DNA from 3 places in the Rhodococcus sp. T7 genome. Region 3 is predicted to be linked to each of the others. Evidence: riboswitches for the same ligand, from Rfam matches in the RefSeq annotation. Region 3 holds a riboswitch; each other region holds the start of a gene.
The links. A riboswitch is a leader RNA that binds a small molecule or an ion and turns the genes downstream of it on or off. The one in region 3 is predicted to bind thiamine pyrophosphate.

Region 1: another riboswitch for thiamine pyrophosphate. It lies ahead of MLGJGCBP_RS39655 (3-oxoacyl-ACP reductase); the one in region 3 lies ahead of thiO (glycine oxidase ThiO).
Region 2: another riboswitch for thiamine pyrophosphate. It lies ahead of MLGJGCBP_RS05360 (TenA family protein); the one in region 3 lies ahead of thiO (glycine oxidase ThiO).

What each region holds. Positions count from the first base shown of each region.
Region 1 covers NZ_WXYH01000370.1:13,027-20,728, reverse strand. The annotation lists gene MLGJGCBP_RS39660 (LLM class flavin-dependent oxidoreductase) at 1-1,248, opposite strand, end outside; gene MLGJGCBP_RS39655 (3-oxoacyl-ACP reductase) at 1,250-2,014, opposite strand; TPP riboswitch at 2,064-2,168, opposite strand; gene MLGJGCBP_RS39650 (MarR family winged helix-turn-helix transcriptional regulator) at 2,242-2,694, shown strand; gene MLGJGCBP_RS39645 (organic hydroperoxide resistance protein) at 2,697-3,119, shown strand; gene MLGJGCBP_RS39640 (oxidoreductase) at 3,141-4,019, opposite strand; gene MLGJGCBP_RS39635 (CocE/NonD family hydrolase) at 4,060-6,102, opposite strand; gene MLGJGCBP_RS39630 (pseudouridine synthase) at 6,187-7,143, shown strand; gene MLGJGCBP_RS39625 (CYTH and CHAD domain-containing protein) at 7,189-7,702, shown strand, end outside.
Region 2 covers NZ_WXYH01000034.1:2,473-10,174, forward strand. The annotation lists gene MLGJGCBP_RS05340 (WS/DGAT/MGAT family O-acyltransferase) at 106-1,464, shown strand; gene MLGJGCBP_RS05345 (ABC transporter ATP-binding protein) at 1,477-2,289, opposite strand; gene MLGJGCBP_RS05350 (ABC transporter permease) at 2,282-3,103, opposite strand; gene MLGJGCBP_RS05355 (ABC transporter substrate-binding protein) at 3,081-4,139, opposite strand; gene MLGJGCBP_RS05360 (TenA family protein) at 4,124-4,846, opposite strand; TPP riboswitch at 4,840-4,935, opposite strand; gene MLGJGCBP_RS05365 (NUDIX hydrolase) at 4,993-5,670, opposite strand; gene MLGJGCBP_RS05370 (carboxylesterase/lipase family protein) at 5,783-7,336, shown strand; gene MLGJGCBP_RS05375 (MFS transporter) at 7,329-7,702, opposite strand, start outside.
Region 3 covers NZ_WXYH01000110.1:7,233-14,934, reverse strand. The annotation lists gene MLGJGCBP_RS12955 (ABC transporter permease) at 34-828, opposite strand; gene MLGJGCBP_RS12950 (ABC transporter ATP-binding protein) at 828-1,769, opposite strand; gene MLGJGCBP_RS12945 (thiazole synthase) at 1,883-2,650, opposite strand; gene thiS (sulfur carrier protein ThiS) at 2,643-2,867, opposite strand; gene thiO (glycine oxidase ThiO) at 2,870-3,937, opposite strand; TPP riboswitch at 3,936-4,048, opposite strand; gene thiE (thiamine phosphate synthase) at 4,073-4,771, shown strand; gene MLGJGCBP_RS12925 (NUDIX hydrolase) at 4,772-5,530, opposite strand; gene MLGJGCBP_RS12920 (hypothetical protein) at 5,654-7,036, shown strand; gene MLGJGCBP_RS12915 (glutamate ABC transporter substrate-binding protein) at 7,033-7,702, shown strand, end outside.

The DNA.
Region 1 (7,702 bases), on a different contig from region 3:
CGCGCGGAACAGCCCGCGCTTCTGCAGGACGGGGATCACCTCGTCGACGAAGTCGGCGAGCCCGTTCGGGTAGAGCGGCGGCATCAGGTTGAATCCGTCGGCGCCGCCGCCGCGGAACCACACCTCGATCTCGTCGGCGATCGATTCCGGGGTGCCGATCATGGTGCAGTGCCCGCCGCCGGCCGCCAGCGTGCCCAGCAGCGACCGCACGGTGGGACGGTCCTTCTCGATGATCCGCAGGATCGTGTCGTACCGGCCCTGCGGTCCGGTGAACTCCGACAGCGGCGGCAGCGCCGGAACGGGTGCGTCCAATTCCCATGCGCTGCAATCCTGCTGGACGAACATCGACAACTGCGCCAGCGACTGCTCGACGGGCAGGAGCGCGTCGAGTTCCGACTTCTTCCTGCGCGCCTCCGCAGTGGTCGAGCCCACGTAGGTGACGAGACCGGGCATCACGATCACGGCGTCGGCGTCGCGGCCCGCAGCGCGGATGCGCCGCTTCACGTCGCCGTAGTAACTCTGCGCGGCCGTGAGGTCGTAGGCGACGGCGTAGATGCCCTCGGCGCACCGGGCGGCCAGGTCACGGCCTTGATCCGACGCGCCCGCCTGGAACAGCACCGGACGCCCCTGCGGCGAGTGCGGCACGTTCAGCGGACCGTCCACGAGGAAATGCTTGCCCCGATGCCCGACCGCGTTCACCTTGGCCGGATCCGCGAAGAGGCCCTCCCGGTCGAGCACGAGCGCGTCGGGCTCCCACGAATCCCACAGCGCGAGTGCCACCTCGACGAACTCCGCGGCCCGCGAGTAGCGGTCGTCGTGCGGCGGCATCTCCTCGAGACCGTGATTGCGGGCCTCGGCGTCGAACATCGACGTCACCACGTTCCAGCCGGCGCGGCCGCCGCTGATGTGGTCGAGCGACGCCAGCATCCGCGCGGCGTGGAACGGGGTGTAGAACGTGGTGGACACGGTCGTCACGAGACCGACCCGCTCGGTCGCCCGCGCCATCGCGGACAGCGCGGTGAGCGGTTCGAGGAACCACATGCCCCCGGACGCGGGGTCGCGCACCGAATGCCCGTCGGCGAAGAACACGGCGTCGAGGCAACCCCGCTCCGCGGTCTGCGCCAGTTCCTCGTAGTAGGCGATGTCGCTGAGCCGCTCCACCTGCGAGGCGGGGTGCCGCCACGCGGCGCCGTGGTGCCCGCAGCCGAACAGGAACGCGTTGAAGTGCAGTTGCCGGGCGTCGCTCATGTCAGTCCTTGACCAGTCCACCGTCGACGACGAGGTTCTGGCCGGTCACCGAACGCGACCACGGGGACGCGAAGAACAGGACCGCGTCGGCGAACTCGTCGGGGGTGGTGACCCGCTGCAGCGGAGTGCTCGCCGCGATGAGGTCGAACACCTCGTCGGGGGTGGCGGCGCTCGCGTCGGTGGTGCGCAGCAACCCGCCCGAGACCATGTTGACGGTGATGCCGTCGGGCCCGAGGTCGGCGGCGAGAGTGCGGGTCAGCGACAGCGCGGCGGCCTTGGCGGCGGTGTAGTCGTGGTACGGGACGACGGGGTTCTGGAACAGGTTGGTTCCGATGTTCACGATGCGGCCGAACCCGAGCGCGCGCATGCCCGGCAGCGCGGCCTGCGTGGTGTTCAGGGTCGCCTGCACGCTGCCGCGCAACTGCGAGTCGAAGGCCTCCCACGTGATGACGTCCGCCTTGTCGCGTGCGTCGCCGTTGAAGGAGAAGTCGGCGAGGGCGTTGTTGATCACGGTGGTCACCGGCGATCCGAAGTGCGCTTCCGCTGCGGCGAACAGTGCTGCCACCTGCGCGGCATCGGTGACGTCCGCCTGGAGCGCGACCGCGCGGTCCGCACCCAGGGATGCCGCGAGTTCCTCCGCCGCACCCCGGCTGTTGCGGTAGTTCACGACTACCCGCGCGTGCTGCGCCGCGAACGACCGCACGATGGCGGAACCGAGGCCCCGGCCACCGCCGGTAACCAGGACGATCTGCTTGTCGAGCTGCATTGCTGTCACCTTCCAATCGGTCGGCGACGAGACATCGGATGAGCGCATACGGCCGTCTCCGCGACATCCCTTCGCCGGCATTACCCAGTTCAGGTTCGACGGGTGTCTTCTCAGCCGTCCGGATCCTCGCCGGGCAGCACCCCGTGTCACTGGCCAACAGTGTAAGGGCAAACACCGTTTCCGATTTCTTGGTTGTGCACAACCTAGTTGTGTGCAACCATTCAGAGGTGACCGACAACCTCGCCCTCGACCGCCAGGTGTGCTTCGCGCTGTACTCGGCCTCCCGGGCGATGACCGCGAGATACCGGTCGATGCTCGACTCGCTGGGCGTGACCTACCCGCAGTACCTCGTGCTGCTGGTCCTCTGGGAACAGGACGGTCGCGGGGTGCGGGAGATCTGCGACGCCCTCGACCTCGACACCGGCACCCTGTCGCCACTGCTCAAGCGGCTCGAGGCGCTGGGCCTGGTCGAACGGAGGCGTTCGTCGGCCGACGAACGCCGGGTCGGGATCCACCTCACCGAGAAGGGCGCGAGCCTCCGCGCCGCCGCGGAAGGCATCCCCACCGAACTCGCCCGCTCGACGGGAATGGGCATCGACGAACTCGTCGCCCTGCGCGACACCCTGTCGCGCCTCACCGAATCGCTCCACAGTTTCGCAACCCCAACAGGAGAGAAGTAACCATGAAGATCGTCTACACCGCCGAAGCCCTCGCAACCGGGGAAGGCCGCAACGGCCACGCCCGCACGTCCGACGGCCGGCTCGACCTGAACCTCGCCATCCCCACCGAGATGGGCGGATCGGGCGACGGCACCAACCCCGAGCAGCTGTTCGCCGCCGGATACGCGGCGTGCTTCCACTCCGCACTCCAGCTCGTCGGCCGTCAGGCCGGGGCGAATGTCGCCGACTCGGCCGTCGGCGCCCGCGTCGGGATCGGCTCCACGGACGGCGGCGGATTCGGCCTCGCCGTCACCCTCGAGGTGTCCCTCCCCCACCTGCCGCGCGCGGAGGCACTCGAACTGACGGAGAAGGCACATCAGGTGTGCCCCTACTCCAACGCCACCCGCGGCAACGTCGACGTCACCCTCGAAGTCACCGAAGACTGAGCATCCTGCGCGGGCGTCGGGTCACCCGAACTCGTACTCGACGCCCGTCAGGTCCTCCGACAGCGACCACAGACCCTTCGCGGTCTGCTCGTCCCGCGACTTCTTGTTGGAGCCCACCACCTTCGGGTGGCCCCGCTGCTCGAACAGGCCGTCCGGCCCGATGTAACTGCCGCCGATCACGTCGGGGGCGGTGGCCGCGAACAACATCGGCAGCGCCCCCATCTCCGCCGACTGCGCGAAGATCCGGTTGCCGACTGCCATCAGCTTGTCCTGCACCGATTCGGTGTGCGCCTGCAGATTGGTCGACGCGTAGCCGGGATGCGCGGCCACCGCTTTGACCGGCGACCCCGCCGCGGCCAGCCTGCGCTGCAATTCGTACGTGAACAGCAGATTCGCGAGTTTCGACTGCCCGTACGCGCTCCAGCGGTTGTACTTGCGGTGTTCCCAGTTGAGATCGTCGAGGTGGATCGTCCCGGCCTGATGTGCCGCACTCGACATCGTGGCGACCCGGTCGGTGATCTTGCCGAGCAGCAGTCCGGTCAACGCGAAGTGCCCGAGATGATTTGTGCCGATCTGCATTTCGAATCCGTCGGCGGTCTTGCGCTGCGGAACCGCCATCACCCCGGCGTTGTTCACGAGCACGTCGACGGAATCGACGCCGGCGGCGAACTCGCGCACCGACGCGAGGTCGGACAGGTCGAGACGGCGCACCTCGGCGTTGTCACCGATCGACCGCGCGACCACCTCACCCTTGTGGGTGTTGCGGCAGGCCAGCACGACGTGCGCTCCCGCCTTCCCCAGAGCCCGCGCGGCCACCTCCCCCAGACCACTGTTGGCGCCCGTGACGACGAACGTGCGGCCGCTCTGATCGACGATGTCCGAAGCTGTCCACTTGGTCATGCCGTCAACCCTACGGATCCCGGGACGCGGCGTGAACCCGTCACCACGCCTGCGCCCCGACCAGCGGCAGGTTGAGGAAACTCGGCCGGTCCGGCGACAACGCCACGTGCTGCGGCTTCAGCTGACTGTCCGCCAGAATCGGCCCGAGCGGCAGGTACCGGGGAACGCTGCCCGCGTACACGTCGACGCGCAACCGGTGCCCCGGCGCGAGGACCGCGTCGGTGGGCACGAAGTTGATGTCGACCGGTGTCACCTCACCCGGAACCAGCGGCTGACGCGCGGCCACCGTCAGATAGTGGTGCGGTTCGGTGTAGTCGCCGTTCGGCGACCTGGTGCTCTTCGAATCGTCCACGGCCCGCATCGAAGCCGTGAGCGCACCGTTCGTTAGTGGGGTCGACGTGCCGTCCGGTGCGACGTCGTTCAGCGTCACCGCCCAGAAGCCGTCCGGCGCGTCCAGCACGGTTTCGAGGTGCAGGTTGACCGGACCCGACAGTTCCGTCGGCTGCGCGACGGGGGCACTGGTGAACGTCAGGCCCTCGGCCTCGTTGAAGCGGGAGTCCTTGCTGCACACCGACCCGAAGACGACGGCCGCGCCCGCGGTGCCCTGCGTTCCGTCGCGGGAGCAGAGCCCGCGGAGACCGGGTGCGACGGTGAGTTGCGCCGTGTCGCCGGGTTTCGCCGGCACCAGGCTGCCGTCGTGGGCGGCGTGCCCGGCGGTGCCGCTGGGGGCACCCGACAGGTACATCCGCTGGTAGTCGACACCGGCCCGCGGGAACTGATCGGTGGTGGTCCAGCCGTTGCCCTGCTGGTACAGCGTGACCGGGCCGTACTCGTCGATGCCGTTGTCGATGCCCTTCAGCCACTTGTCGAACCACGCGCGTTCGAGGACGTCGAGTCGCGGCGGCGCACCCGGCTCGCCGAAGCCGCCACCGAACGAGACGTGGTAGGCATCGCTCATGATCAGCTGCTTCTCACCGGCGGGCAGCGGAATGTCGTTGTAGACCCGCGGTTCGCTGTTCGCGAAGATGTCGTGCCAGGCGCCGTAGAGCATGGTCGGCACGTCGATGTTCTCCGCCTGCGCCTTCCGCTCCTCGTAGAACTGGCCGTCCTGCGCCACCCGCAGCGTGCCGGCGTCGAGATCGCCGATCTGCGACGCGGTCATCGCCTGGATCAATGCGGGGAACAGCGTCAGCGGATCCCGCAACCGGTCCTGCAGCCACCGCTCGTCGAAGTTCCCCTGTGCGAGTGCCTGGACGTCGGGAACGAACTTGAGACCGTTGACCAGTGAGAGCCACAGCGGCATGAATCCGACGCCGAGACCACCGCCCGTCCCGACGATGTCGCGGAGCAGGTCGTTGCCCGGTTCGGTGGGGAAGATCGCCTTCAACGCCGGCGGCCGATGCCCCGCGGCCTGCAGCGAGTTGATTCCCGAATAGGACACCCCCGCCATCCCGACCTCGCCGTCGGACCACCCCTGCCTGCTCATCCAATCGATGATCTCGACGGAATCCTGCTGCTCGAGCGGGCCGAGTGCCTGCCATTCGCCCTGCGAGAAGCCGGTGCCGCGCGCATCGACCACCACCTGGGTGTATCCGTTCCGGACGAGGTCGCGGTTGACGCCGAAGACGCGCATGCCGCCGCCGGTGAGCACCTTCGACAACTCTCCGACGCCGTCGAGCGGTGTCCCGGCGAGATCGAAGGAGTTCACCAGGTCGACGACCGTGTCCTCGAGCCCCGGCACCGCGAGCACGGAATCGACGAGGTTACCGACCAACTTCGTGTACGGCGTGACGTTCAGGACCGACGGCATCGCGGTGTCGATCGGCGTGCCAGAGGCGTCCGCGGGGCGATAGACGTTGGCCTTCAACACCGTTCCGTCGCTCATCGTGATGGGAACGTCCCAGTCGATCGCGATCACCGGGTACTTCGGCGGGGCGTCGACCGCGGCGTTCCACTCGGCCCCCGCGGCGCCGCCCGTCGGATCCGCCGACGCCGTCACCGTGGGTACCACGGCAAGTCCCACCCCCACCGCCAGCGCGACTGCCGCCGCACCCGGTCGAAACGCCCATCGACGCACGATCACTTCGAACCCCCGTGAAATCCTCCGATGACGCGCCTCAGCGACCAGTCAGGGTGGCCCGCGTCACAAACTTACCGGATAGTAACCATGAGTCCCCTCGCGGTCAACGACGGATTTCGGCCTCCTCTCGACTACCGTGACGGGGTGCCCGACGCCCCACTTCCCGTCCGCGACGGCCTCAACCCGACGCGGCTGAGGATGCCGGACACCGGCGTGTGGCCCACCGTGCTCGAATACCTCGTCGCACGCTTTCCGCACGACGAGACCCGCCTGCGCGAGAAGGTCGCCGCGTCCGAAGTCGTCGACGAGCGCGGGCAGCCGATCACCGCGGCCACGCCGTTCGCGCCCCGCCGATTCGTGTACCTGTACCGGGATCCGCCGGTCGAGACACGGGTGCCGTTCGAGATCGAGATCCTCCACCGCGACGAGAATCTCCTCGTCGTGGACAAACCCCACTTCCTGGCGAGCACCCCGCGCGGCGCGTACATCGCCGAGTCGGCGCTGGTCCGGTTGCGCCGAGACCTCGACCTCCCGGAACTGACACCCGCGCACCGGCTCGACCGGTTGACCGCCGGGGTGCTCATCTTCACGGTGCGGCGCGAGGTCCGGCGCGACTACCAGTCGCTGTTCGATCAACGCCGGGTGACCAAGGAGTACGAGGCCGTCGCCCGCTACGACCCCGATCTCGTGCTGCCCGCCACGGTCCGCAGTCGAATCGTCAAGGAACGCGGGGTCCTGAAGGCGTACGAGGTGGCTGGTCCCGCCAACAGCGAGAGCCGGATCGAACTACTCGAGGTCCACGGCGACGCGGCCCGGTACCGACTGCTCCCGCACACCGGCAAGACGCACCAGTTGCGGGTGCACATGAGTTCGCTCGGCATCCCGATCCACGGCGACAACTTCTATCCCGATTTCTACGACGTTGCCGCCGACGACTATTCGACGCCGCTGCGCCTGCTGGCCCGTTCCGTCGAGTTCGCCGACCCCTGCTCCGGCGCCACACGACGCTTCGCGAGCGTCCGGAGCCTCGACTGGCCGCTGTGACCTCGGCTTCTTTCGCCCGGCGCGCTCAGCCGGAAAGATGGGGACATGAGTACCGCGACGTCCGTCTCCGAAGTGGAACGCAAGTACGAAGCGACATCCGAGCAGCAACTCCCGGCGCTGTCGGGGCTTCCGGGCGTCGACGGTGAACCGCGACGCCACACCGTCCAGCTGTCCGCCCTGTACTACGACACGGGCGAACTGCTGTTGCTCCGCGCCGGAATCACGCTCCGCCGCCGGGAAGGCGGTGACGACGCCGGCTGGCATCTGAAGATTCCGGCAGGCGCGGACGAGCGGACCGAACTGCAGCTGGCACCCGACCCCGAGCACCCGGAGACGGAGGTGCCCCGCGAGTTCGCGGAACTGCTCACGGCCGTCACCCGCGGCGCCGCCCTGAACCCGGTCGCGCTCATCAGCACCGACCGGGAGCGGCAGCGGCTCGTGGACGCGGCGGGAACGACGCTCGCCGAGGTCGTGTCGGATGTCGTGATCGCCGCCGTCCCCGAGACGGGCACCGGAACCGACGAGCGGGTGTGGCGGGAGATCGAAGTCGAACTCGCCG
Region 2 (7,702 bases), on a different contig from region 3:
GTCTACATCGAAGTAGGTCGCACGGACGCTACGCCCGACGTAGCATCCAGGCGGAAGTCGTAATGGGATAGTGACCGAGCGGGGGTGAACGTCCAGGTGGGGATCATGCCGGTTACCGATTCGATATTCCTTCTCGGCGAATCGCGAGAGCATCCGATGCATGTCGGGTCGCTCGAATTGTTCACACCGCCGGAGGATGCCGGACCGGACTACGTGAAGTCGATGCACGACACACTGCTGAAGCACACGGACGTCGACCCCACGTTCCGGAAGAAGCCGGCGGGCCCCGTCGGCAGTCTCGGGAACCTGTGGTGGGCCGACGAGGCGGACGTGGATCTCGAATACCACGTGCGTCATTCGGCCCTGCCTGCGCCGTACCGGGTCCGGGAATTGCTGACGCTGACGTCCCGGTTGCACGGCACGCTCCTGGACCGGCATCGCCCGCTGTGGGAGATGTATCTGATCGAGGGACTCTCCGACGGCCGGTTCGCGATCTACACCAAACTGCACCACTCGCTGATGGACGGGGTTTCCGGGCTGCGGCTGCTGATGCGGACGCTGTCGACCGACCCGGACGTGCGCGACGCGCCGCCGCCGTGGAACCTGCCGCGGTCGGCGTCGGCGAACGGAGCCGCCGCCCCCGACCTCTGGTCGGTGGTGAACGGGGTCCGCCGCACGGTCGGCGACGTGGCCGGTCTCGCGCCGGCGTCGCTGCGGATCGCCCGCACCGCGATGGGTCAGCACGACATGAGGTTTCCGTACGAGGCGCCTCGCACGATGCTCAACGTCCCGATCGGTGGCGCGCGCCGGTTCGCCGCGCAGTCGTGGCCGCTCGACCGGATCCATGCCGTGCGGAAGGCGGCCGGGGTCAGTGTCAACGACGTCGTGATGGCCATGTGCGCCGGGGGGCTGCGGGGCTACCTCGAGGAGCAGAACGCGCTGCCGGACGAACCGCTGATCGCGATGGTTCCGGTGTCGCTGCGCGACGAGCAGAAGGCCGACGCCGGCGGCAACGCGGTGGGTGTGACGCTGTGCAACCTGGCGACGGACGTCGATGACCCGGCGGAGCGTCTGACGGCGATCTCCGCGTCCATGTCGCAGGGGAAGGAATTGTTCGGCAGCCTCACCTCGTTGCAGGCGCTGGCGTGGTCCGCGGTCAACATGTCGCCGATCGCCCTGACCCCGGTGCCGGGGTTCGTCCGCTTCACGCCGCCGCCGTTCAACGTGATCATCTCCAACGTCCCGGGACCGCGGAAGACCATGTACTGGAACGGGTCCCGGCTGGACGGCATCTACCCGACGTCGGTGGTGCTGGACGGGCAGGCGCTGAACATCACGCTCACCACCAACGGCGGCAACCTCGATTTCGGTGTTATCGGGTGCCGCCGCTCGGTGCCGAGCCTGCAACGCATCCTCCACTACCTGGAGACTGCCCTCGGTGAACTGGAAACCGCACTGCTGTGAGGCAGCGCGGTTTCAGCGTCTGCCCGACTCCTGCTCGACGAGGGCCCGCCGCGATTCCTCGTGCAGCACGCCGAGCAGTTCGTGTTCGACGTCCGCGAAGTCGGGCGACGTCATCATCGACAGTTCGCGGGGGCGGGGCAGGCCCACCGTCACCTCGCGGCGCACGGTGGCGGGCCGGGCGGACAGCACGACCACCCGGTCCGACAAGTAGACGGCCTCCCGGATGTCGTGGGTGATCATCAGCACGGTCCACCGGTAGCGCTGCCACACGTCCTGCAACCAGGTCTGCATCTCGGTGCGGGTCAACGAATCCAGGGCGCCGAACGGCTCGTCGAGCAGCAGCACCGGACGGTCCTGGACGACGGTCCGCAGCATCGCGGCGCGCTGCCGCATCCCGCCGGACAGCTGGCTGGGGCGGGCGTCCTCGAACCCGCCGAGACCGAAGACGGAGAACAGTTCCCGGGCCTTGTCCCGCGCCTGTTTCCGGGGCACGCCCTGCACCTCGAGTCCGAGGGTGGTGTTGTCGAGGACGCTGCGCCACGGGAACAGCAGATCCTTCTGCGGCATGTACGCGCACTTCGACGGGCCACTGCCCGCGGGACGCACGGGTTCGCCGCCGATCGTGACGGTGCCGGTGTCCGGTTGGTCGAGTCCGGCGAGCATGCCGAATGCGGTGCTCTTCCCGCATCCGCTGGGGCCGATCACCGACACGAACTCGCCCGGTTCGACGGTGAACGAGACGTTGTCGAGGACGGGACGGATGCCGCCGCGGACGGGGAATCCCTTGCTCAGTCCGGACAGTGCGACGCGCGCGGTGTCACTCATGCCGGGCCCTCTCGTTCTTGATCCAGGGGGCGACGACGCGTTCGACCGCGAATGTGAGCAGGTAGAGGCTGACGCTGATCACGGCGGTCACGAGCACCGCCGCCAGCACGAGGTCGGTGCGGAAGGAGTTCTTCTGCGTGGCCATGTAGATGCCGAGACCGGACGTGGCCCCGACGTATTCGGCGAACACGGCGCCCACCACGGCGTACGTGATGCCGATGCGCAGGGCGGTGAAGAACCGGGGAATCGCCGAGGGCAACCGGACGTAGCGGAATTCCTGCCACCGGGAGGCGCCCATGCTGCGCAACAGCGCACCCGCCTCCCGGTCGGCGGCGGCGAAACCCTCGATCAGGCCGATCGTCATCGGGAAGAACGTGGCGAGGGCGATCACGAGGACTTTCGGCAGCAGACCGAATCCGAACCAGATGATCATCAGCGGCGCGATCGCGATGATCGGCAGAGTCTGCGACACGACGAACAGCGGAACGAACGCGCGTCGCAGCCACGGCGAGAAGTCCACGAGCACGGCGAGAGCCCACGCGAAGAGCAGCGAGACGGCGAACCCGATCAGCGTCACCTGCAGCGTGGCGGAGGCGTGACCGGAGATGGCGTCCCGCGCCTTCCAGCCCTGCTGGACGACCCGCAGCGGCGACGGCAGCACCTGCGGCCGGATACCGCTGACCGTCACGTACACCTGCCACGCGACCACCAGCAGTGCCACGACCACGACCGCGGGCAGCACCCGCCGCAGCAGCGGGGACGTGCCCGGGGCCGGGGTCCGGACGGTCGGGTCAGGGCTGAGCGAGGTACTCATTGGTGAAATAGGTCGACCAGTCGGGTTCCGTGGTCAGCGGTGCCCCGTCGGGGCCGGTGAGCAGGCCGTGCTGGAACAGGAAACCGGAGTATCCCGCCCACTGCTCGGCCGTCTGTGTCCCGACCTTTCCGGACGCGTCCTTCATGTACTGGGAGGACAGCATCTGCTGGCTCTCCCGCACGAGGGATTCGTCCGTGAAGGCGCCGGGATTGGCGTCGATCAACATCTGTGCGGCCTCGTCCGGCCGGTCGGCGGCGAACTGGTAGCCGCGCTGCAGGGCCTGGACGAACTTGCGGGCCTGCTCGGGGTGCTCGTCCATCCACTGCTCGTTGCCCTCGATGACGAGTGCGTACGCGTCCGGGAATCCGTAGTCGGTGTAGTGGAAGTAGCGCATCGGGGTGCCTCGGTGCTCGGCCTCGATGCCCTCCCAGCCGAAGAACGACACGGTGAAGTCGGCGGTGCCGGAGTACACGGCCTCGTACGCCGACGTGCCGAGCGTGACGGTGGTGAATTCGCCCTTGCCGCCGTCGTTCCGGATGATCTGCTTCAGCGTCTCCTCGCCGTCCGGGTCCGCGAAACCGGCGTAGATCTTGCCGTCGAGATCCCGGGGGCGGGTGATGTCGGGGCGATCCGCTTTCACCGCGATGCCCGTCGCCCAGTGCTGCAGCGGGGCCATGACCGATGTGGTCTGGGCGCCCGCGGCCTTCGAGAACGTCGCGGAACTCTGGAAGCTCACGCCGAACTCGGCGTTGCCTGCGTCGACGAGGGTGTCGGGCGAGGTGTCGTTGTACGGCAGCACCTGCACGTCGAGCCCGGCGTCGGCGAACCAGCCCTCCTGCTGGGCGACGAACAGACCGGTGTGGTTGGTGTTCGGCGTCCAGTCGAGTGCGAACCGGATGGTGTCGTCGGACTGCGAGTCGCCGGCGCAGCCGGTGAGCATCGACAGGGCCGAGACGAGGATGACGGCTGCGGTGGCAGCGCGCTTGGTGCGGGAGAAACGCTTGGTGCGGGAGAAAAGTGTCACGACGCCGGCCATTCCTGCTTGTTGAGTGCGGTGTCCCAGAACATGAGTTCGTAGCGGCTGGCGATCGTGAACGCCTCCACCATCGCCTCGCGCTGGGTGTCGGTCGCGGCCTCCGCGGCGGCGTCCACGAGTTCGCGGGCCTTCGCGACGGCGGCGTGGAACTCCTCCGCGTCGTACGTGGTCACCCACTGTGCGTACGGGTGCGACGGGTCGGCGGACAGCACCTCGCGGGCGCTCGCCGCCAGCCGGCGTCCCACGTCCGCGTAGATCCAGAAGCACGGCAGCACCGCGGCGGCGGACACCGCGTACGGCTCGGTGGCGGCGACGGCCGTCAGGTAGGAGATGTACCCGAGGCAGGCCTGCGAATGCTGCGGTTCGACGTCCGACGCGGGGAGTCGCCCGCTGGTCAGGAGGTTCTGGTGCAACGTCGCCTCGACCGTCGCGGCCTCGGCCGCCGAGCCGGCCCAGAAGCCGGCCTCGACGGGACCCGGCGCATGCGCGGCGACCAGGGACAGGGCCTTCGCGTACCCGGTCAGGTACAGGAAATCCTGCTCGATGTACGTGCGGAACACGTCCAGCGGCAGCGTTCCGTCGCCGAGGCGGCGCAGGAACTCGAGTTCGTCGATCGCCTCGCGCAGCACCTTGGTCCGGTCCCACAAGTGGTCCGTGAATCGGGCGTGCTGGCCTGCGCCCGCAGCACCTTGGACAGAGCTATTCACAACGTTGACATCCCTTCGTCAGCATTACCTGAGCAGGTTCCCGGGTGTGTTCTCAGCCCCGCCCGTGCGGAGCACCCCGTGTCAGAACAAGCCGACCCTAGCACCGGCCGTGCCGCGAACGGAAAGGCCCGGGTGGGTGGCCGGGCTCAGCCGGCGAGGAACGCGGCCGCGCCCGGCGGGAGGGCCGCGGGGCCGCGCCTGTAGATCTCGGCGGGCCTGCCCGTCCCGACGACGGCCATGTCGCCGGTGTGCTCGAGAGCGGGCATCATGTGCCGGCGGAACGAGTCCTTCGGGAGGGGGCGGCCGAACACCACCTCGTAGACCCGGCGCAGTTCGAGCACCGTGAACGTGTCGCCGACCAGCCCCGACGGGTCGACGGACCGCGCGTACCGCTCGCGCAGGTCGGCGACGGCGAGCGTGACGACGTCCGCGTGGTCGAACGCGAGGTGCTGCGTCACCCGGTCGCCGTCGACGGGGATCAGCAGGGCGTCGCGGGGGAGTGCCGTGCGGGGGAGTGCCGCCCCGTGTGTCATCGACAGCACCCACCCGCGATCGTCGCGGGCGGGGTCGTCGAACATTGCCAGCTGGTGGAACTCGGCGCCCGCCAGGCCGGCCTTGATCCGCAGGCACCGTTCGGCGGCGTCCCGTAGACGCTCGCCTTCGTGGAGGAAGGTGCCCGGAAGCGCGAGCCGGCCCGAACGGTGCGGGACCACAAGAACTTTCAGATCGGCGCCGTCCACGGTGAGGACGGCGACGTCGACCGCCACGGACGGCCGCGGATAGTCGAGGAGGCTCTTGCCCTCGGGATCGGTCGATGCGGCCACGGAGGAAATGTTAGCGCGCGGTTGATCTATGTCACGTTCGAACGGTCCTGCCTGCGCATCGTTGGTAGTTTGGCGAGAGATTCCCGTACGCGCTGCGTGAGGAGATTCGGCCGTGGATGTCGAGAAGTCAGGCGACACACTCGTCGTCCGCGCCCGGGACGGCGACGTGCGCGGCTACCCCGAAGGCGACGTCTACGCGTGGAAGGGCATCCCGTTCGCCGCGGCCCCCGTCGGCGATCTGCGGTTCCGGGCGCCGGTCCCGCCCGCCCCGTGGGACGGCGTGCGCGACTGCGTCGACTTCGGCCCGATGGCCCCGCAGGGCCACGGCACCGCCGTCCCGATCGACGCCGGACTCGAGATGGACGAGGACTGCCTGTCGGTCAACGTGTGGGCACCCCGGCCCGACGGCACCCCGCGGCCGGTGATGGTGTGGATCCACGGCGGCGCCTACTGCCTGGGAACCGCTGCTCAGGGCATCTACAACGGTCGGATCCTGTCCACTCTCGGCGACGTCGTGCTGGTCTCGTTCAACTACCGGGTGGGGGCGCTCGGCTTCCTCGACCTGTCGTCGTTCTCGACGGCGGATCGGGTGTTCGAGACCAACTGCGGGCTGCGCGACCAGGTCGCCGCCCTCGAATGGGTGCGCGAGAACATCGCGTTCTTCGGCGGTGACCCGGACGAGGTGACGGTGTTCGGGGAGTCGTCGGGAGCCGGGTCGATCACCACGCTGATGACGTGCCCGAACGCGGACGGGTTGTTCCACCGCGCGATCGCCCAGAGCCCACCCGCCACGTCGGTGTACGGCAGCGAACGGGGGGCCACCGTCGCGAAACAGTTCCTCGACATCCTCGACGTGGAACGCGACCGCATCGACACGCTGCTGCGCCTCCCGTACCGCACGATCATCGAGGCCAGCGACACGCTCGTCAACGAGGTCCCGACGAAGATTCCCGGCACACTCGCCATGGCGCCCGTGGTGGACCGCGACTTCCTGCCCCGCTACCCGGTGGCCGCGTTCCAGAAGGGCTACTCCCACCGCATCCCCCTCATCATCGGTTCCAACAAGGACGAGTCGTCGATCTTCAAGTTCATGAAATCGCCTCTGCTGCCGGTCACTTCGGATTCGGTGCAGGAGATGCTGCGGGCGATCGCGACGGATCACCCGGAACTGCCCGCGGCCCGCCTCGCCGACATCCTGTCGGCGTACCCGGACCGCGGGAAACCGAAGGGCGCGCTCGCGATGTCCCGCGACGCGGCGTTCCGGATGCCCGCCCTGTGGGTGGCCGACGCCCACAGCAGGCACTCGCCGACGTGGATGTACCGGTTCGACCAGGCCACGCCGATGCTCAAGGCCGCACGCATCGGAGCCGGGCACGCCACCGAACTCCCGTATGTCTTCGGCAATTTCGACACCCTCAACATCGACCCGACGTTCTGGCTCGGCGGGCGGAAGACGGCACTCGAGGTGTCCGGCCGCATCCAGCGCCGGTGGCTCGCGTTCGCACGGCACGGTGTCCCCGCCGCCCTCGACGGGTCCAAGCACTGGGCCCCCTACGACGAGGAGGACCGTGCCACGTTGCTGATCGACGGCGCGGACACCCTCGTGAAGGACCCGGACCACGAGATGCGGGTCGCGTGGGGCAACGACGTCATGGGCTTCAACTGACCGGCACCTTCTCGTCCAGTTCCTTCAGCACGGGCAGCGCGAAGCACGCCAGTCCGATGATCAGGACCGGGATCGCGAGCACGAAGAACGTCGGCTGGATTCCCCACTTGTCGAGGATGGGCCCGGCCAGCAGGTAGCCCAGCGGACCCGCCGCATACGCGGTGGACGTCATGACCCCGGTGACCCGGCCGCGCATGTGCTCCGGACTGCGAGTCTGCATGGCGTAGTTGGCGATCGGGCCGACCGGACCGAACACCAGACCCTGCAGGAGAGCCAGCGCCAGGATCGCCCACAGCGGCGGCAGGAACGCCATCGCGACCATCGCCGCGCCCAGCACCGTCACCGCCACCACCATCAGCATCCGGC
Region 3 (7,702 bases):
CGGAGGAGCAGGGCGAGATCACTGTATCGGGTGTCAGGCGTCGCGCTTGTTGACGACCACCAGTCCGGCCCCGAAGATCACGAAGACGAACACCGCGAAGTACACGAGGCTGCCCCACGGGCCCCAGTGGAAATCGGCTCCTTGCGACGCTCCCAGGAAGTTGTTGGCGTTGAGGAACGGCAGGAACGGCATGATCTTCTGGCCGAACGAGCCGAACAGGTTGAACAGGCTCTCGATCAGCAGCGGCCACAGCAGCAGCAGGGCGATCGCGCCCGCCGACTGACGCAGCAGGGTGCCGACTCCGACAGCGAGGACCACGCACAGGAACGCGTAGATCGGGACGCCGTAGATCGACCGCCACGCGTCCGCACCGGTCAGTGTGAGTGCCGCTCCCGCTTCGTCGCCGGCCGTCGCCTTCGCGATGGCGTACGCCCCGAACGTGAGGACGAACGTCAGCACGGCGCCGAACGCGCCGATCAGGCCGGCCTTCGCGATCAGGACGGACGCCCGGTTCGGGATGGCCTGGAACGTGGTGCGGATGACGCCGAACCGGTATTCGCTGGTCACGGCGAGCGCGGCGAGGATCATCAGCACCAGCACGCCGAATCCGGACACACCGCCCACCGCGTCCGCCATCTGCGGCAGGAACGGATCGAAATCCGGTTGCCTACCGTCCGCGATCTGGTTGTTGAAGGAGTTGATACTGGCCTTCGCGCTGAGCCCGATGACTGCGGCGAGGCCGAGTCCCAGCACGATGATGATGACCGTGCACCACCACGGCGACCTCGTCGACGTGATCTTGATCCGTTCGGCATTGAGAACAGCCATTACAGTGCACCCCTCATCACATCTTCGACGCCCTCTGCGTGGTACTGCACGTCGTCTCCGGTCAACTTCATGAAGGCGTCCTCCAGCGATCCGCGCTGAGATGCCAACTCGTGCAGGACGATGCCCTGCGAACCGGCGATCCCGCCGACGACGTCCGTCGACGAATCCACCACGACGAGCGCCTGCTGCCCGTCGGATCCGTCCTCGCGCACCGTGAGTCCGTTGGACGTGAGCGCGCTGCGCAGCGCATCCAGCTGTGGGCTCCGCACGCGCACCGTCGATTCCGAGGACTTGCTGACGAACTCGGACACGGTGGTGTCGGCGATCAGCCGGCCCCGGCCGATGACCACCAGATGTTCTGCGGTGAGCGCCATCTCGGACAGCAGGTGGCTCGACACCAGCACGGTGCGGCCCTCTGCCGCGAGGCGCTGCATGAACTTCCGGATCCAGACGATGCCCTCCGGGTCGAGCCCGTTCACCGGCTCGTCGAACAGGAGCACCTTCGGGTCGCCGAGCAGCGTGGCGGCCAGGCCCAGTCGCTGGGACATGCCGAGCGAGAACCCGCCTGCCTTCTTCCCCGCCACCTCGGTGAGCCCGACGAGGTGCAGCACCTCGTCGACGCGGCTCTTCGGCAGCGAGTTGGACGCCGCCATCCACTGCAGATGGGCTCGGGCCGAGCGGTTGGGGTGCACCCACTTCGCGTCGAGCAGGGCCCCCACCGTCCGCAACGGCTGCACCAGGTCGCTGTACGGTTTGCCGTCGATCAGCGCGCTGCCCGCCGTGGGGCGGTCCAGCCCGAGGATCATGCGCATCGTCGTCGATTTGCCTGCACCGTTCGGACCGAGGAAGCCGGTGACCATACCCGGCTTCACGTTGAACGTCAGGTTGTCCACCGCCTTCGTCGCACCGAAGGTCTTTGTCAGTCCCCTCACTTCAATCATGATGAGAAGGATGCCGGAACCTGCGGCCGGCGCGCATCGGCCGCAGGTCTACTCCCGACTCGTCCCCTGGTACCGGTCGGACCCTGAACCGGACCCCGACGCGACCCCGAGATCTACGACGACGCCTGCGCCCAGAACCGCTTGGGGATGCGGCCCGCGTGCCGGGCCTCGTACCCCGCCACCACGGCCCCGCGCATCGCCGACGCCATGAGCGCCGGATCCTTCGCCCTGGTCACCGCGGTGGCAAGCAGGACGGCGTCGCAGCCGAGTTCCATCGCGAGGGTCGCGTCGCTGGCGGTCCCGATGCCGGCGTCGAGGATGACCGGTACCCCGGCACCGTCCACGATCATCTCGATGTTGTGCGGGTTCGCGATACCGAGCCCGGTGCCGATCGGCGAACCCAGCGGCATCACGGCCACACAGCCGACGTCCTCGAGCCTGCGGGCCAGGACCGGGTCGTCGGTGGTGTACGGCAGGACGACGAATCCGTCGTCGACCAGTTGCTCGGCGGCGCTGACCAACTCGATGGCGTCGGGCATGAGGGTGCGTTCGTCGGCGATGACCTCGAGCTTCACCCAGTCGGTTTCGAGTGCCTCCCGGGCGAGTTGCGCCGTCAGCACCGCCTCCGCCGCGCCGCGACAGCCCGCGGTGTTGGGCAGCGGCGCGATGTCGAGCCGGCGCAGCAGGTCCAGCACCCCGGTGCCACCCACGGCGTCGACGCGGCGCATCGCGACCGTGGTCAGCTCGGTGCCGGACGCGACGAGCGCCTCTTCGAGCACCGTCAGGTTGGCGGCGCCGCCGGTGCCCATGATCAACCGTGAACCGAACGTGCGGCCCGCGATCGTGAGGCCCTTCTGCACGCCGGGAGTCGTGTCAGCCACCCTGCACCGCCGTGAGGATCTCGATCTCCCAACCCCGGACCACGAACTCGTCCCACCGGGCGCGGGGGAACACGGCGCCGTTCACGGCCACCGCGATGCCCTTGGTCGGCAGGTTCAGCGCCTCCAGCAGCCCGGTGACGGTCAACGGTTCCGTGAACTCGTGATCCTCGCCGTTGACGCTGATGCCGATCGGCACCACTACTTGCTGCTCACTCATCTCTACCTCGCTACTTTCTCGAAACGTTCGGGGTCGGCGGCTTTCGCCTCGACCAGTGCCGAGCCCTCCAACAATGCCACCGTCGCGTCGGCGGTCACCGGGGTGAGCAGGATGCCGTTGCGGCCGTGTCCCGTCGCCACCACGACCCGATCGGACACCCGGCCGATCAGCGGCAGGTTGTCCGGGGTCATCGGACGCAGACCCGCCGAGGTCTCACGCAGTTCGTACTCGCCGATGGCGGGCATCAGCGCCTCGGCATCCGCGATCAGGTCCCGCACACCGGCCACCGTGACCTGCGTGTCGTTGCCCGATTCGTACTGGGTGGCGCCGACGACGATGCCGTCCGCGCGCGGCACCAGGTAGGCGGGCCTGCCGTGGACGCTGCCCCGGATGGTCCGGCCCGGCGCCGGGGTCACCCCGGGACGGGCCCGCAACCGCAGGATCTCGCCCTTCACCGGTCGCACCGGAAGTCCCGGCCACAGTGCCGGTGACGCGATGCCCGCGGTGACGACGATCTGGTCCGTGCCGAGGCCGTCGAGACTGCGCACGGCCTCATCGATCAGCTCCACCCCGGCGTCGACGGCGCACCGCTGCAACGCCTGCAGGAGCAGCCTGTTGTCGACGGCCAGTTCGTCGACGGCCAAGAGCCCCAACCGGACTCCGCGACCCAGCATCGGCTCGAGGGCGCGGACTTCGGCGCGATTCAGGATCTGCAGATCCCGGCCCTGCGCCCCCACCCACTCGGCGATGGTCCGGAGATCTTCGGCGTCGGCGCCGTCCAGCGCGACGGTGAGCGAACTCTCCGACGTGAACAGGTCGACGCCGGCCCCGGCCTCCAGTTCCTTCCCGAATTCGGGCCACCGGTCGAGCGACGCGCTGCCCAGTTCGAGGACGCTCTCCTCACCGGGCCAGCCCTCGGACAACGGGGCGAGCATGCCGCCCGCCACCCAGGACGCTCCCGAACCGATCGACGGGTCGTACAGCTTCACCGACCAGCCGTTGCGGGCTGCTCGCCACGCAATCGACAGGCCGATCACTCCGCCTCCGACGACGGATACCGATCTCGCCATTGAACTCCACCTCACTTCCTGCGCCGGCATGATCCGGGTCAGGTATGACGGTCGGGCTCGGCGTGAGCCCCTCTCAGCCCCACGTTCCCCGGGACTCCCGTGTTGCACTTTCACCGTAGAGGCTACCGTCATGCCGTGACCACCTCGCATCACAGCAACCTCACGGACCGTCGGCGCCGCCTCGGAACAGCACGTTTGTACCTGTGCACCGATGCTCGGCGCGAGAAGGGCGACCTGGCGCAGTTCGCCGAGGCCGCGCTGTCCGGCGGCGTCGACATCATCCAGCTCCGCGACAAGGGCTCGGCCGGTGAGAAGAAGTTCGGCACGATGGACGCCAGGGACGAACTGGCGGCACTGTCGGTGCTCGCGGCCGCGGCCAGGCGGCACGGGGCGCTGCTCGCCGTCAACGACCGGGCCGACATGGCGCTGGCCGCTGGTGCCGACGTCCTGCACCTCGGCCAGGGCGACCTGCCCGTCCCCTACGCGCGGACCGTCGTGGGTTCGGATGTCCTGATCGGCCGGTCCACGCACAGCCGCGCCCAGGCCAGCCTCGCGGCGATCGAGGACGGCGTCGACTACTTCTGCACCGGACCGGTGTGGGCGACCCCCACCAAGCCCGGACGGACCGCGTCGGGCATCGACCTGGTGCGCTCGACCGCCGACTCCGCGCCGAACCGCCCGTGGTTCGCGATCGGTGGCATCGACGAGTCCCGGGTTCCGGAGATCCTCGCCGCGGGCGCCGATCGGATCGTCGTCGTCCGGGCCATCACCGAGGCCCGCGACCCGCAGGCCGCGGCGCGCTCACTGTCCGCCCTGCTGCAGCAGAACGCGTAGTTACGCCTGCTCGAGCCAGTCGCGCACCGTGGCGGGCGGCAGGATCACGACGGTGGCGGGCAACTGTTCGATCAGGTCGGGGTCGGTGGTGACGACCGCGGTCACCGTGCCCAGCGTGGTGCCGTGACCTGCGGGTTCGGCGAGGCGACCGACCGCGTCCAGTGCCTCGAGCACCTCGATGCGCGGCAGCCACCCGTAGGTGCCGCCGGGCAGGTGCACGGTGCGGGGCAGCGCCCTCGACAGTTGCGCCGGCGCGCCGCTCTCACCCAGCACGTCGTGCCGGTCGAGCAGCAGTCGCACCTCGGTGGTGCGTAGTTGCGGCCACCCCGCTTCGAATCCGGGGTGTAGTGGCAGCCCGGCGACGTCGGTTTCCCGCACCCAGCGCAGTTCGGTGCTCTCACCGTTCGCGACGGTGGGCAGTGGACGCTCGGCGTCGGCGATCACCGTGGTGTAACTCCAGCCGCTCGCGGCCTTCATGGTGACGACCTCCGTGCGGACGCGGATGGTCGCACTCTCGATGCCGGCTTCCTCGTGCGCCTCGCGCACCGCGGCGTGGGTCGTGGTCTCGTGGCTGTCCCGGGCACCGCCGGGCAGCGCCCACGTCCCGCCCTGGTGGCTCCAGGCCGCACGGTGCTGTAGCAGCACGGCCGGCGTCTCGTCCGGGAGCGGCGCACGCAGCAACAACCCGGCCGCACCGTGCTTGCCCCAATGACGACTGCCGTCCGGCCCGGTCGCCCAGCCGTCACCGTCACCACGCATCGACTACCCCTGTCCGACCTGATGGGTCTCCCTGCAGTTCCCTCACACTAACGGTTTCTGCCGGAAGTGCCCGATATCCCCGGTCACCGACTCCTGCTTATATGCTCCCCACAAGGTGCAGCCGTGACACGGGAGGGGTGCGACGTGGTTCTGCGTGAGGCGCCGTCGATCGAACCCCACGGCAGCCGCGCCCTGTCTGCCGCCGCGGACGACGACGTCGACCCCGCTGTGGCACGTCGTAAGGAACTGCGTGCGTTCCTGGCGTCGACACCCGCCAAGCTCACCGCCCTCGGCGCGCTCCTGGTGCTGCTCACCCTGACCGCCGGTCTCGTGGCCGCGTCGTCGGTGAACAGCAGGGAGGCCACCCTCGACAGCGTCCTCGCCGAGACCGAACCGCTGTCGTTCTCGGCGCAGAACCTCTACAGCGCCCTGTCGGTGGCGGACGCCGCGGCGACGACGGCGTTCATCTCCGGCGGTCTCGAACCTCCCGAACTCCGGGACACGTACGCGCAGGCGCTCGGCACGGCCTCCTCCGACCTCGTGTACGCGTCCGGCGGGCTCGCTGCAGGCGACGTGGACAGCAGGCGCCTGCTCGCCTCCATCTCCACCGACCTCAGCGTCTACTCCGGTCTCGTCGAGACCGCGCGGGCCAACAACCGCACCGGTCATCCCGTGGGCGCGGCCTACCTCAGCGAGGCGTCGACGCTGATGCAGACGAGCATGCTGCCGAAGGCCCAGGAGTTGCACGCCCGGCAGGAAGCGGACGTCGCGGACATCCAGCGCGACTACTCCCGTCCGCCCTGGACGGCGCTGATCCTGGTCCTCGTCGCACTCGTCGCACTGCTCGTCGCACAGGTCGTCCTCGCGCGGCTCAGCAGGCGCACGTTCAATCTCGGGTTGATCCTGGCGTCGTCGTGCACCGCCATACTCCTGGTGTGGATGCTCGTCGCCGGGGTGGTCTCCTCGGTCGACACCAAGCGCGCGCTGACCCAGGGTGCCCGCCCGATGCACGAGTTGACCGCGGCGCGCATCCTGGCGCAGCAGGCCCGCACCGAGGAGACACTCAAACTGGTCCGCCGGGATTCCAACGGCGACTACGACGCCGCCTTCGAGGACAAGTCCGGTCAACTCGACACCCTGCTGTCGGGCTATCCGCACGACGGCGACCGCGCGGTCGGCCACGACGACGTGGCACGGGCCGAGGAGGCCTGGAAAAGCTGGTCGTCGGCGCACGATCGCATGAACGAGATCCTCGCGAAGGGCGACTTCGTCTCGGCGGCAACGGTTGCGATCGGGCCGGGACCCTCGGATTCCGCGGCCCAGTTCGATGCCGTCGACGACGCGCTCACCGACGGCATCGGGACCGCCCGCGACCATCTGCGGTCGAACGTCGAATCCGCAGCCCGGGTGCTCACCGCGCTCGGCTCCGGCGCCGTCGTCCTCACACTCGTCGCGCTCTGCGGAATTATCATCGGGTTGTGGCCCCGGTTGAGGGAATACCAGTGAGGCGGCACCGGGTCGCGCTGGTGCTGTTGGCGGCCGCGTTGCTGATCGGCGGGTGCGCGGAGGCCGCCCCGGAGCACGTCGGATCCCCGAGCGTGTCCTACACCGAACCCCCGCTTCCTGCCGCCGCGGCACCGGCCCCCGAGACCAGCGCCGCCCCGCCTACTCCCGAGAAGGACTGCGGCGATCCCACCGCGAGCCTGCGCCCGTTCCCCGACACCGACACGCCGATGCCGACGGTCGACGCCATCCGCGCGCGGGGACGTCTCGTCGTCGGACTCGACACGGGCAGCAACCTGATGAGTTTCCGCGATCCCGCGACCGGCGCCATCGAGGGCTTCGACGTCGACGTCGCCCGGGAGATCTCACGAGACCTGTTCGGCGACCCGGACCGGCTCGACTACCGCATCCTCACGTCGGCGAATCGTGAGAAGGCGCTGCAGGAGTCGATGGTCGACATTGTCGCGAAGACGATGACCATCACCTGCGACCGCAAGGAACGGGTGGCGTTCTCCTCCGAGTACTTCGCGGCGCAGCAGCGGGTTCTGGTCGTGAAGGGCTCCCCGATCCGCAGCGCCGCCGACCTGGACGGAAAGCGGGTCTGCGTCGTCCGCGGCACGACGTCGCTCACCCGGTTGCAGAAGGTCGCGCCCACCGCCGAGATCCTCA